DNA from 2 places in the Kitasatospora sp. NPDC058162 genome. Region 1 is predicted to be linked to the other one. Evidence: riboswitches for the same ligand, from Rfam matches in the RefSeq annotation. Region 1 holds a riboswitch; the other holds the start of a gene.

Evidence for each region. A riboswitch is a leader RNA that binds a small molecule or an ion and turns the genes downstream of it on or off. The one in region 1 is predicted to bind cyclic di-AMP.
Region 2: it holds a riboswitch for cyclic di-AMP, as region 1 does, so the genes downstream of both, ACFVXG_RS37440 (NlpC/P60 family protein) here and ACFVXG_RS05470 (hypothetical protein) in region 1, are expected to answer to the same signal.

The regions. Positions count from the first base shown of each region.
Region 1 is NZ_JBHVUS010000002.1:435,919-440,747, forward strand. It holds gene ACFVXG_RS05455 (alpha/beta hydrolase-fold protein) at 1-514, shown strand, start outside; gene ACFVXG_RS05460 (MoaF N-terminal domain-containing protein) at 630-959, opposite strand; gene ACFVXG_RS05465 (esterase/lipase family protein) at 1,231-2,532, shown strand; cyclic di-AMP (ydaO/yuaA leader) riboswitch at 2,781-2,905, shown strand; gene ACFVXG_RS05470 (hypothetical protein) at 2,907-4,325, shown strand; gene ACFVXG_RS05475 (hypothetical protein) at 4,438-4,829, opposite strand, start outside.
Region 2 is NZ_JBHVUS010000035.1:35,333-40,161, forward strand. It holds gene ACFVXG_RS37430 (hypothetical protein) at 1-185, opposite strand, end outside; gene ACFVXG_RS37435 (NlpC/P60 family protein) at 242-1,288, opposite strand; gene ACFVXG_RS37440 (NlpC/P60 family protein) at 1,534-2,646, opposite strand; cyclic di-AMP (ydaO/yuaA leader) riboswitch at 2,657-2,811, opposite strand; gene ACFVXG_RS37445 (NlpC/P60 family protein) at 3,150-4,184, opposite strand; gene ACFVXG_RS37450 (NYN domain-containing protein) at 4,386-4,829, opposite strand, start outside.

The DNA.
Region 1 (4,829 bases):
CGTCACCTCGGCGATCCAGGCGAGCTACCGGGTCTCGACCGATCCGCAGGCCTGGGCGTTCATGGGCAACTCGACCGGCGGCTACTGCGCGGTCAAGATGGCCATGCGGCACCCGGACGTCTTCCCGACCGCGGTCGCCCTGTCCGGCTACTACGACGCCGCCGACGACCCGACCACCGGTGACCTCTTCGGCGGCAGCAAGCAGCGCCGCAACGAGGCCAACCTGATGTGGCGGCTGAAGAACATGCCGCAGCCGAACATCTCCGTGCTGCTGGCCGGCACCAAGAAGGGCGACGGCAACTACAAGCAGGACACCGAGGCGTTCATCGACGCGGTGCAGAGCCCGATGAAGGTCTCCTACAGCATGCTCGAGAACGGCGGCCACAACTTCGAGACCTGGAGTGCCCTGCTGCCGTCCTCGCTGGAGTGGCTGTCCCAGCACCTCAAGGTCCCGAACCAGCCGGGCCACCCGGGTCAGGCGAATCAGCCGAACCAGCCGGGCCAGGCCGTCTGAGCCGTCCACGGCGCCCACGCCGGCGGGGCACACCACGGCTGGCACACGACAGCGCGCACGACACCGAACCCCCGGGAGCCGCGGCTCCCGGGGGTTCAGTCCGTTCCGGCGCCGGTCAGGCGACCCGCTCCAGCGTCCCGGTGTGCAGCTGGCCGACCCGGCCGCCCTCGCCCTCGAAGGTCCAGAAGGCCCGTACGGTCAGTGCGTTGAGGTCCATCACGTGGCTCACGGTGATCCCGCTCTGCTCCGTCCAGCTGATGAAGTAGATCTCCGGTGCGACTTCGGCCACGTGCAGCCGCACGTCCTCCCACTGGCCCGCCGACTCGCCGAGACCCTCCCAGCGCAGCCGGGTGCCGTCGGCCGAGTAGGAGTTGCGGAAGGCTGCGCCGTTGTCGGCCCGGAAGACGTAGGTACGGCCGGCGAAGGCGGGCAGGGACGCGGTCATGGTGGGGCGGGACCTCTTTTCTGGAGCGGGGGACGGGTGGTGCGGACCGTGCGGGTGGTGCGGGTACTGCGGGTGGGACAGGTCGTACAGTGCGGGCCCCGGTGCTCTTGTGCACCGCGGAAAATCCCAGGGTTCCAATTTATCCGACCGGGCGGACTTCGGGCGGCCCCGCGCCACGGCGGCCACGGTACGGTCCGCCACCGCCGTACTGCTCACCGTGTGCGACCGGCACATGGGCGCGGACCGGGCGCCGGTCCTACCGTCCACGCCCATGAGACGTACCCCCACCCGTAGCCGCGTCCCCGCCGCGCTCGCCGCGCTGCTCCTGACCCTCACCGCCCTGCTCCTCGGCGCCCCCACCGCCGGAGCAGCGGCCACCCCCGCTACCGCAGCCGTCCCCGCCGTCCCCGCCGCCCCCCTCACCCTCGAAGCGACCTTCCCCACCCCCGGCAACGGCTGGGCCAGGGTCGAGCGCTACCTCGACCCCACCCCGGGCTTCCGCACCGAGCAGTTCCCCGCCGATGGCCGGGGCGACCAGGACGGCGCCCGCCGCACCTACTTCGGCACCGGCGAGCCCTCCTCCGGCCGCTTCCTGCTGTACTCCGCCGCCGGATGGGACGCCGGCGGCACCGGTACCCCCGTCCTGCTGGTCCACGGCGCCAACGACAACGCCGACCGCGCCTGGGCGAACCCGGGGGAGGGCGGCACCTGCGGGGCGTCCGCCTGCCCGTCCACCGGTCTCGCCCAGTACCTGGCGGGCGGCGGGCACCGGGTGTTCGCCATCGGGTTCGCCCACAAGCACGGCGACAACCTGCTCCAGGCCCAGGCCGTCGGGGACGCGATCGCGCTGATCCGGGCCCGGCTCGGGGTGCCCCAGGTCGACGTGGTGGCCTGGAGCAAGGGCGAGGTGGCCGCCCGGGCGTACGTGTCCTCGGTGCGCCCGTCCTGGGGGCGGGCGTACGCGGGCGACGTGCGCCGACTGGTCACCCTCGGCGGGCCGCACGGCGGGCTCGACTACGTGTACGCGCACGGCTGGGACTTCGACCCGGCGATCTGGCCGGCCTGCGGCGGCACGGCAAACGCGCCGTCCCCGCACCTGACCATGACCTGCTACGGCACGTACACCGCGCAGCCCTGCCTCGGGGTGCTGCCGACCGGCGGCAGCGACTGCTACCCGGGCCAGCGCCAGCTGCTCGCCCGCTGGGACGCCGTCTACGGGGTGGACACCACCGCCCAGGACTGGTGGACCACCTACTACGGCGGCCAGGGCTTCTACACCTCCGGGCAGGGCATCCATGCGGCCATCGACGCCGGCTCGCTGATCGCCCCGCTCCAGCGGGCCGGGATCCCCGCCTCGGTGCCCACCTACCTGCTCGCGGGTGGCGCCGCGGACATCCCGGGCGTGCTCGACGAGAACCGCGGGCCCAGCGACGGCATCGTGTTCACCGCGAGCGCCCTGGACACCACCGGCATCGGCACGGTCGGCGGCACCCGGCTGCTCACCGGGCTCAACCACCTGGAGCTGGCCTGGTCGCCGGACGCCGAAGCCCAGGTGGCGGCCTGGCTCGGCTGAACCCCCACCGCCGCGGCGGCGGACCAGGGGGCGACGCGTTTGATCAACTCGGCCGCCACGCAGTGTCGTTGATCGACACCACTGTGAGCTGTGCGACAACCGGCTTGATCGGGTTGTCCGTTCACGGACGGCCTGCCTAGCCTGCAACCGTCGTCCGCTGTCGCGGACCCCGCCGCCGGGACGCCGAGTCCCGTCCACCCGCCGGCGGGCACCCGAGCACCACAGCGGACGGGAGCGGGGGAACCAAGGTCAGCGCCCGGCCCGTACGCATCGTCGTGCGGGCCGAGGCTAGGGGTGAAGCCGCTCCACAGGCGGCCGGGCAACTGCAGCCCGAATCCGACAGCTCACCTCGCAGGCGTGGCAGAGGACACCCCATGCACCAGCCTGCCCGGCGCCGTCGCGCGCCCCGCCACGCCCTTCCGTCACACCGCAGCCGCAACGCCGCCCTCGCGGCCACCGGGGCGCTCGCCATCGCCGGCGCCGGGCTGTTCGGACTGCCGTCCGTCTCCGGCGCCCAGGCCGCCACCGGGCCGACCGTCACCCAGGACCGGCTCGGGCCCGCCACCATGGTCGCCGGCCGGGCCACCACCGCCTCGCTGAGCCTGCACTCCTCGTCCTGCTTCACCGCCAGGACCGTCGGCGTCGGCGTGCGCGACGCGCGCGGCACCAACCTGGACTTCCCGGGCAACGCCACCAACGTGCAGCTCTGCCCGAGCGGGCTCAGCTTCACCAGCGGCGCGCGCACCCTGCCCGCCGGGACGTACACCCAGTTCGGCTTCTGGCAGGACCTCGGCGGCAGCTGGCACAACCTGCCCTCGCAGCAGCTGGTGGTCTCCCGCACCGGTGCGCCGACGCCGACCGCGACTCCGACCGCGACTCCGACGCCGAGCGCCACCGCGACGCCCACGGCCACCGCGACCCCGAGCGCCAAGCCGTCCCCGACGGCCACCGTCACCCCCACTCCCACTCCCACCGCCACCGCGACGCCGACCGCCAAGCCGACCCCGACGACGGCGCCGACCACCGCGCCGACCACGGCCCCGAGCCCGACCGCGAGCCCGAGCGCCACCGCGACCCCGAGCACCCCGGCGCCGTCCTCCCCGATCGCCGGCAAGTCGCTGACCTGGTCCGACGAGTTCAACAGCCCGATCGACTGGGGCCAGCGCTGGGTCGGCGACAAGAGCAGCGCGTACAAGTACGGGAACCACAACCCGGACGACAACAAGCTCGACTGGCTGAACAAGAACAACGTCACCGTCGCGAACGGCGTCGCCACCTTCACCGCCACCCCGGGCGGGCCCACCCTGGAGAACGGCCAGCAGTCCTGGAACACCGGCTTCCTGACCACCGAGGGCTCCGCCGAGGGCTTCCAGGTCAAGACCGGCGACTACGCCGAGACCCGGGTCAAGCTGCCCGCCGGCACCGGCGCCTGGCCCGCCCTGTGGACCTGGAAGAACGGCAACGGGGAGATCGACTCCTTCGAGTACCACCCCGACAACCCGAACCTGCTGGAGCTGACCAACCACGTCAACCCCGGCAACCCCGACTACTACACCGACCCGAGCGCCGTCGCCGCCGACCAGTGGGTGACCATCGGCACCTACTACGGCGCCAACTCGGTGGACTGGTACGTCAACGGCGTCAAGGTGTTCTCGGACGGCAAGGGCGTGGGCGCCAACTTCTCGGCGTACCTGATCCTCAACCTCTCGGTGAGCGCCGGCAAGTACCACCCGGCCCCGCAGGGGAACACCCCGATCACCATGGCCGCCGACTACGTCCGCGTCTACCGGTAGCCACGTCCACCGGTGAGCGCCTCCACCGGTAGCCACGAACCCGCCCCACCGGTCACCGGAAGCCCGGCAGCCGCTCGCCGGCGCCCGGTGACCGGTGGGGCGTTCCGGTCCGTCAGTCGCCCGGCGTCTCGATGACCCTGATGTCGAACTCCTCCCGGTGGCCCCTGCCACCGGGGTCGTCCGCGCTGCGCACCTCGACCGAGCCGCCCTCCAGGACCCCGAACGGCAGGTCGTCGGAGAGTCGGACCGGGACGAGGGCGGTCACGCTGCGCCCGTCCGGCAGCCCGGGACCGAACACGCAGCGCACCTGCCTGCCGCGCGAGACGACCGCACAGTCCTCGGGGAAGTACGGGCCCTCCGGGATCACCCCGTGCGGCAGGGTGACCGTGATCGTGAGCGGCGAGGCGGTGGTGTCCGGGCCCAGATTGGCCACGAAGGCGTGGATGGTGGTGGCGCCGCCGGGTGGCGCCGGATCCGGGTCGATCCGGACGACCTCCAGGTGGG
Region 2 (4,829 bases), on a different contig from region 1:
ACCGCCTCGGCCCCGGTGAGCCCCGACCAGGCGGGCAGCGAGCGCGCCCGCGCCGCCAGCAGCCCGGCGACCTCGGCCTGCCGGTCGGCGGCCCGTCCGGCCGACACCCCCGCGGGGGCCGCCGGGGGCAGCGAGAGCTGGGCCAGCCCGCCCGCCGCCAGCAGCAGCGCACCGCGCCGGGACAACGCGCGGCGGGCCGGGTCTATCGGGTGGGGGCCGTCCGACCCGGGGGGCGTGGCGCTCAGAGCCGGACCACCCCGGAGACCGGCATCGCATTGACGCTCTCGTACCGGACCTTGGCGCCGGGGTACGGGGCGTGCACCATCACGCCGCCGCCGGCGTACATCCCGACGTGGTGCATGTCCCGGTAGAAGATCACCAGGTCTCCCGGCCGTGCTTCGGAGAGGCTGATCCGCTGCCCGGCGTACGCCTGGGCCTGCGAGGTCCGCGGCAGGGTCACTCCGGCCTGCCGCCAGCTGTAGTACATCAGACCGGAGCAGTCGAAGGCACGGGGTCCGGTGGATCCGTAGACGTAGGGCGAGCCGACCATCCGCACGGCGGCGGCCAGCGCGGCCGCCCCGCGCTCGGAGGCGGCCGGGGCGTTGCCGAGGTCCAGCCGGTCGGTGCCGCGGGTGGCCCGCTGCTCGGCCTCCCGGGCGTCCTGGGCGACCATCCTGTTCCGCTCGGCGGCGCCCAGGCTGTTGAGCAGCTTCTGCGCCGTGGCGAGGCGCTGCTGGATCTGCTGCTTGTTCTCGGCGAGCGAGCGGCGGGCCTCGTCCAGTTCGGCGAGCTTGGCGGCGGTCTCGGTGCGGCGCTGGTCGAGCCGGCGCTGACGGGTGACCAGCTCGTGCAGGGTCTCCTGCTGGCGTTCGGCGGCCTGGCCCAGGGTCCGGGCGCGGTTGAGGTAGGCCTCGGGGTCGGTGGAGAGCATCAGCTGGGCGGTCTGGGTCATCCCGCCGCCCCGGTACTCGGCCCCGGCCACCGTGGCGAGGTCGGCGCGCAGCTGGTTGAGCTGGTCCTGGGCGGCGGCGACCTCGCCCTGGAGGACGGTGGTCTCGCCCAGCAGCCGCTTCTGCGCCTCCAGTGCGGCGTTGTACTTCTCCGAGGCCTGCTCGGCCTCGTCGTACAGCTGCTCGACCTGGGCCTTGACGTCCTTGCGGTCGGGCGTGTCCGGCGCCCCGGGGGCGGCCTGGGCGCTGCCGGCGGTCGCCACGCCCAGGGCCGTGGTGGCGGCCGCGGTCAGTACCAGCGCACGGGCGAGCAGTTGGGAACGACGGTGCACGGGCATGGCGGCAGCGGCTCCAGTCCTGCGGCGCGGCCCCGCGGCCGCGCCCCGGTGGGCGGCCGTCGATCGGGAGTCCGGTGGCAGACGTTAGCGAGTCCGGGCAAGCGAGTCCAAACCCCTACCGATCCGAATATTTGACCCCTATTCGGACATCCGGTCGATCCACCGGAAAAGCCGCAGGCCCGGCCCTCCGTGACGGAGGACCGGGCCCGTGGCAGCTACCCCTGTTTTTGGGGGCTTGGTGAGGATCAGACCCGCACGATGGACGACAGCGGCATGTTGGAGACGGCCTCGTAGCGCACCGACGCACCCGGCTTGGGAGCGTGCAGCACCTGGCCGTTGCCCGCGTAGATGCCGACGTGGTGGGCGTCGCCGTAGAAGATCAGCATGTCGCCGGGCTGGGCCTGGGAGATGTCCGAGCCGATCCGGGTGCCAGCACCGGCCTGCTCCTGCGAGGTGCGCGGCAGCGACACACCGGCCTGGTTGAACGCCCAGACCATCAGACCGGAGCAGTCGAAGGAGCCGGGGCCGACGGCGCCCCAGATGTACGGGCTGCCGACCTTGGTGGCGGCGGCGGCCAGCGCGGCGGCGCCGTGCGAGCTGCCGGGGGCGATCTTGACCGGCGCGGCGGTGGAGCCCGAGCCGAGGTCGCTGCGGCTGTTGTCGCGGGAGGCGCGGTCCGGGGTGGCGGGCTTGGCCGCGGCGGCCTTCGCGGCGGCGTCGGCGGCGGCCTTGTCCTCGGCGGCCTTGATGGCCTGGCGCTCCTGCTCGGTCAGCGTGTTGAGCAGGTCCTGGGCGGCCTTCAGCTTGTTCTGGACCTCGTCCTTAGAGGCCTTCAGCTGCGTGGTCGTGGACTCCAGCTCGGCGAGCTTGCCCTGGGCCTCGGTGCGGTCCTGGTCGAGCTTGCGCTGCTGCTCCTGGAGCTGCTTCAGCTGGTTCTTCTGGGTGCTGCCGGCCTGGTTCAGCGCACCGGCCTGGTTGAGGAAGTTGTCCGGCGTGGAGGAGAACATCAGCTGGACGGTCGGGGATATGCCCCCGTTGCGGTACTGCTCGCCGGCGATCTCGGCGAGGCCGCCCTGCAGGTCGGTCACCTGTGCCTGCTGCCGGGCCACCTGGTCCTGCATGCCGGAGACCTGCTTCTCCAGCTCCTGCTGCTTCTCCTGGGCGGCGTTGTACTTCTCGGTCGCCTGCTCGGCCTGCTCGTTGAGCTGGTCGACCTGCTCCTTGACCTGGTCCTTGGTCGGCTGCGGGTCGGCGTGCGCGCCGGACTGCGCGGAGAGCGCGACGGCTGCGGCGGCGAAGCCGGTCATGATCGAGACGCGGGCACGGCTGGCGGGCTTGGGACGACGATGGGACGCCACGAAGGCGGACTCCTTCTTCCTACGGCCGCCTACCGGGTGAGCTGACGGGTTCGGGCCGGAAGCATGCCCTACGACGCCTCACCGGCCTCACCTACGGCCGACCTGGCGCCGATTCACCCCGGAGGAACGTGGTTCCCCGGCTCCGCTCCGCAGCACCCCCGACTACTGGGCTCCCCTGTCGGGCAGTCGCTTCGACCTGCCCCGCTGTTTCGCGAACTCGACGGTAACCACCGCCGCCACCCCGGCTGGGTGATCGACTGTGCGGTGGTTCGGAGCACGACCCTAGTAACTGAACCGTGATCCGTTCAAATCCTTGTCAGAAAAAAGACGGAAGATTACCCATGTTCTTTTGTGAAAATGACTGATGGTGATCGCCGCCGCACACAAAGCTGATCGACTCTCACCGTCCGGCCGCGGAAGAGGCAAACCCGAAGCGCCACCCCCGGCGGGAGGTGGCGCGGATCACAGGGCCGGAACCGGCCCCTCGGGGACGTACCGGACCGTCAGATCCGGCGGATCGTGTTGATCGGCATCGCGTCGGCCTTCATCACCTTCACCACGTCACCGGTGTGCGGCGCGTGGACCACCATGCCGTTGCCGATGTACATCGCGACGTGGTGCATGTCGGGGCCGTAGATCACCAGGTCGCCCGGCTGGGCGGTGGAGAGCGTCACGGCGGTCCCGATGTGGCCCTGCTCCTGCGAGGTGCGCGGCAGCGAGACGCCCGCCTGGCCGTACGCCCAGAGCATCAGGCCCGAGCAGTCGAAGGTGCTGGGCCCGGTGGCGCCCCAGCTGTACGGCGAGCCCTGCTTGCTCATCGCCTTGGCCACGGCCACGGCGGCGTAGCCGCTGGCCGGCGGCAGGTTGCTGAGGTCGACCCGGTCGGCGCCGCGGGAGGCGCGGTCGTCCTGCTGCTGCTGGGCCCGCAGGGCCGCCCGGTCGGCGGCGCTGAGCGAGTTCAGCAGGTCCTGGGCGGCCCTCAGCTTGGTGTTGACGTCCGTCTTGGCCTGGTTCAGGTCCTTGGTGGTGGAGTCCAGCGAGGCCAGCACGGCGGCCGCCTCGGCCTTCTCCTGGTCCAGCCGGCGCTGCTGGTCGAGCAGGCCCTTGAGCGCCTCGGTCTGGGTGGCGCTGGCCTGCTGGACGCTCGACGCCTTGTCCAGGTACCCGGTCGGGTCGGAGGAGAGCATCAGCTGGACGGACGGGTCGATGCCGCCGGTGCGGTACTGCTCGCCCGCGACCTGGGCCAGGCCCACCTGCAGCTGGCTCATCTGGTCCTGGCTGCGGGCCACCTGGTCCTGCAGCTGGTCGGCCTGCTTGCGGAGCTGGTCGGCCCGCTCCTTGGCGCCGTTGTACTTCTCGGCCGCCTGCTCCTGTTCCTGCTGGAGCTGGTCGATCTGCGCCTTGACGTCGGCTTTGTTCGGCTGCGGAGCAGCGTGCGCGGCGACCTGGGCGGAGAGGGCGACCGCGGTCGCAGCAGCCGCGGTGAGCACGGAGACCCGCGCGCGGCTCGGCTGCTTGGGACGGCGGTGGGAGGCCAAGGGACCGGCTCCTTCTTCCAACGGGCTCACCCGATCAGGTGAGATTCCGGAAAATAGGTTTGACGCCAGACCCTAGTGAAGATCTATCCGTTTTGCCACTCCCCCGAAGGCGTGAACTCCGGGTTCTCCCACTGACTTCACCGGATCCGCACACCCGCGCCGGAGCCGCACTGACCTGCCGTCACGCCGTCCGCCCCCGGTTCAGGGCCTGGCCAGCCGGTTCAGCAGCAGCACCGAGGCCACGGGGCGCGCACCCGCCTTCCGCACGCCGTCCGCGACCTCCCGGTCGGTGGAGACCACCACCACCGGACGGCCCTGCGGCTCGGCCCGGACCAGACGGCGGATCAGCTCGTCCGCGGTCTCGCCGGTCCGACTGAACCGTACCCGCACCCCGCGCGGTGGCGCCATGATGACCGGGACGTCCAGGTCCTGCCCGTCGAACACACAGGTGACCTCCGCCTGGGTGCGCTGGGCCAGCATCGCCAGCCCGCCCAGCAGCCGGATCCGCTGCTGCTCCAGCGGCAGCGCCGGGTACCCGGTCTTGGTCACGTTGTAGCCGTCCACCACCAGGTGCACCTGCGGGATCGCCAGCAGCTGGTCCAGCAGCGCCGGATCGTCCTCGGCCAGACCGCGCCGGGCCACGTC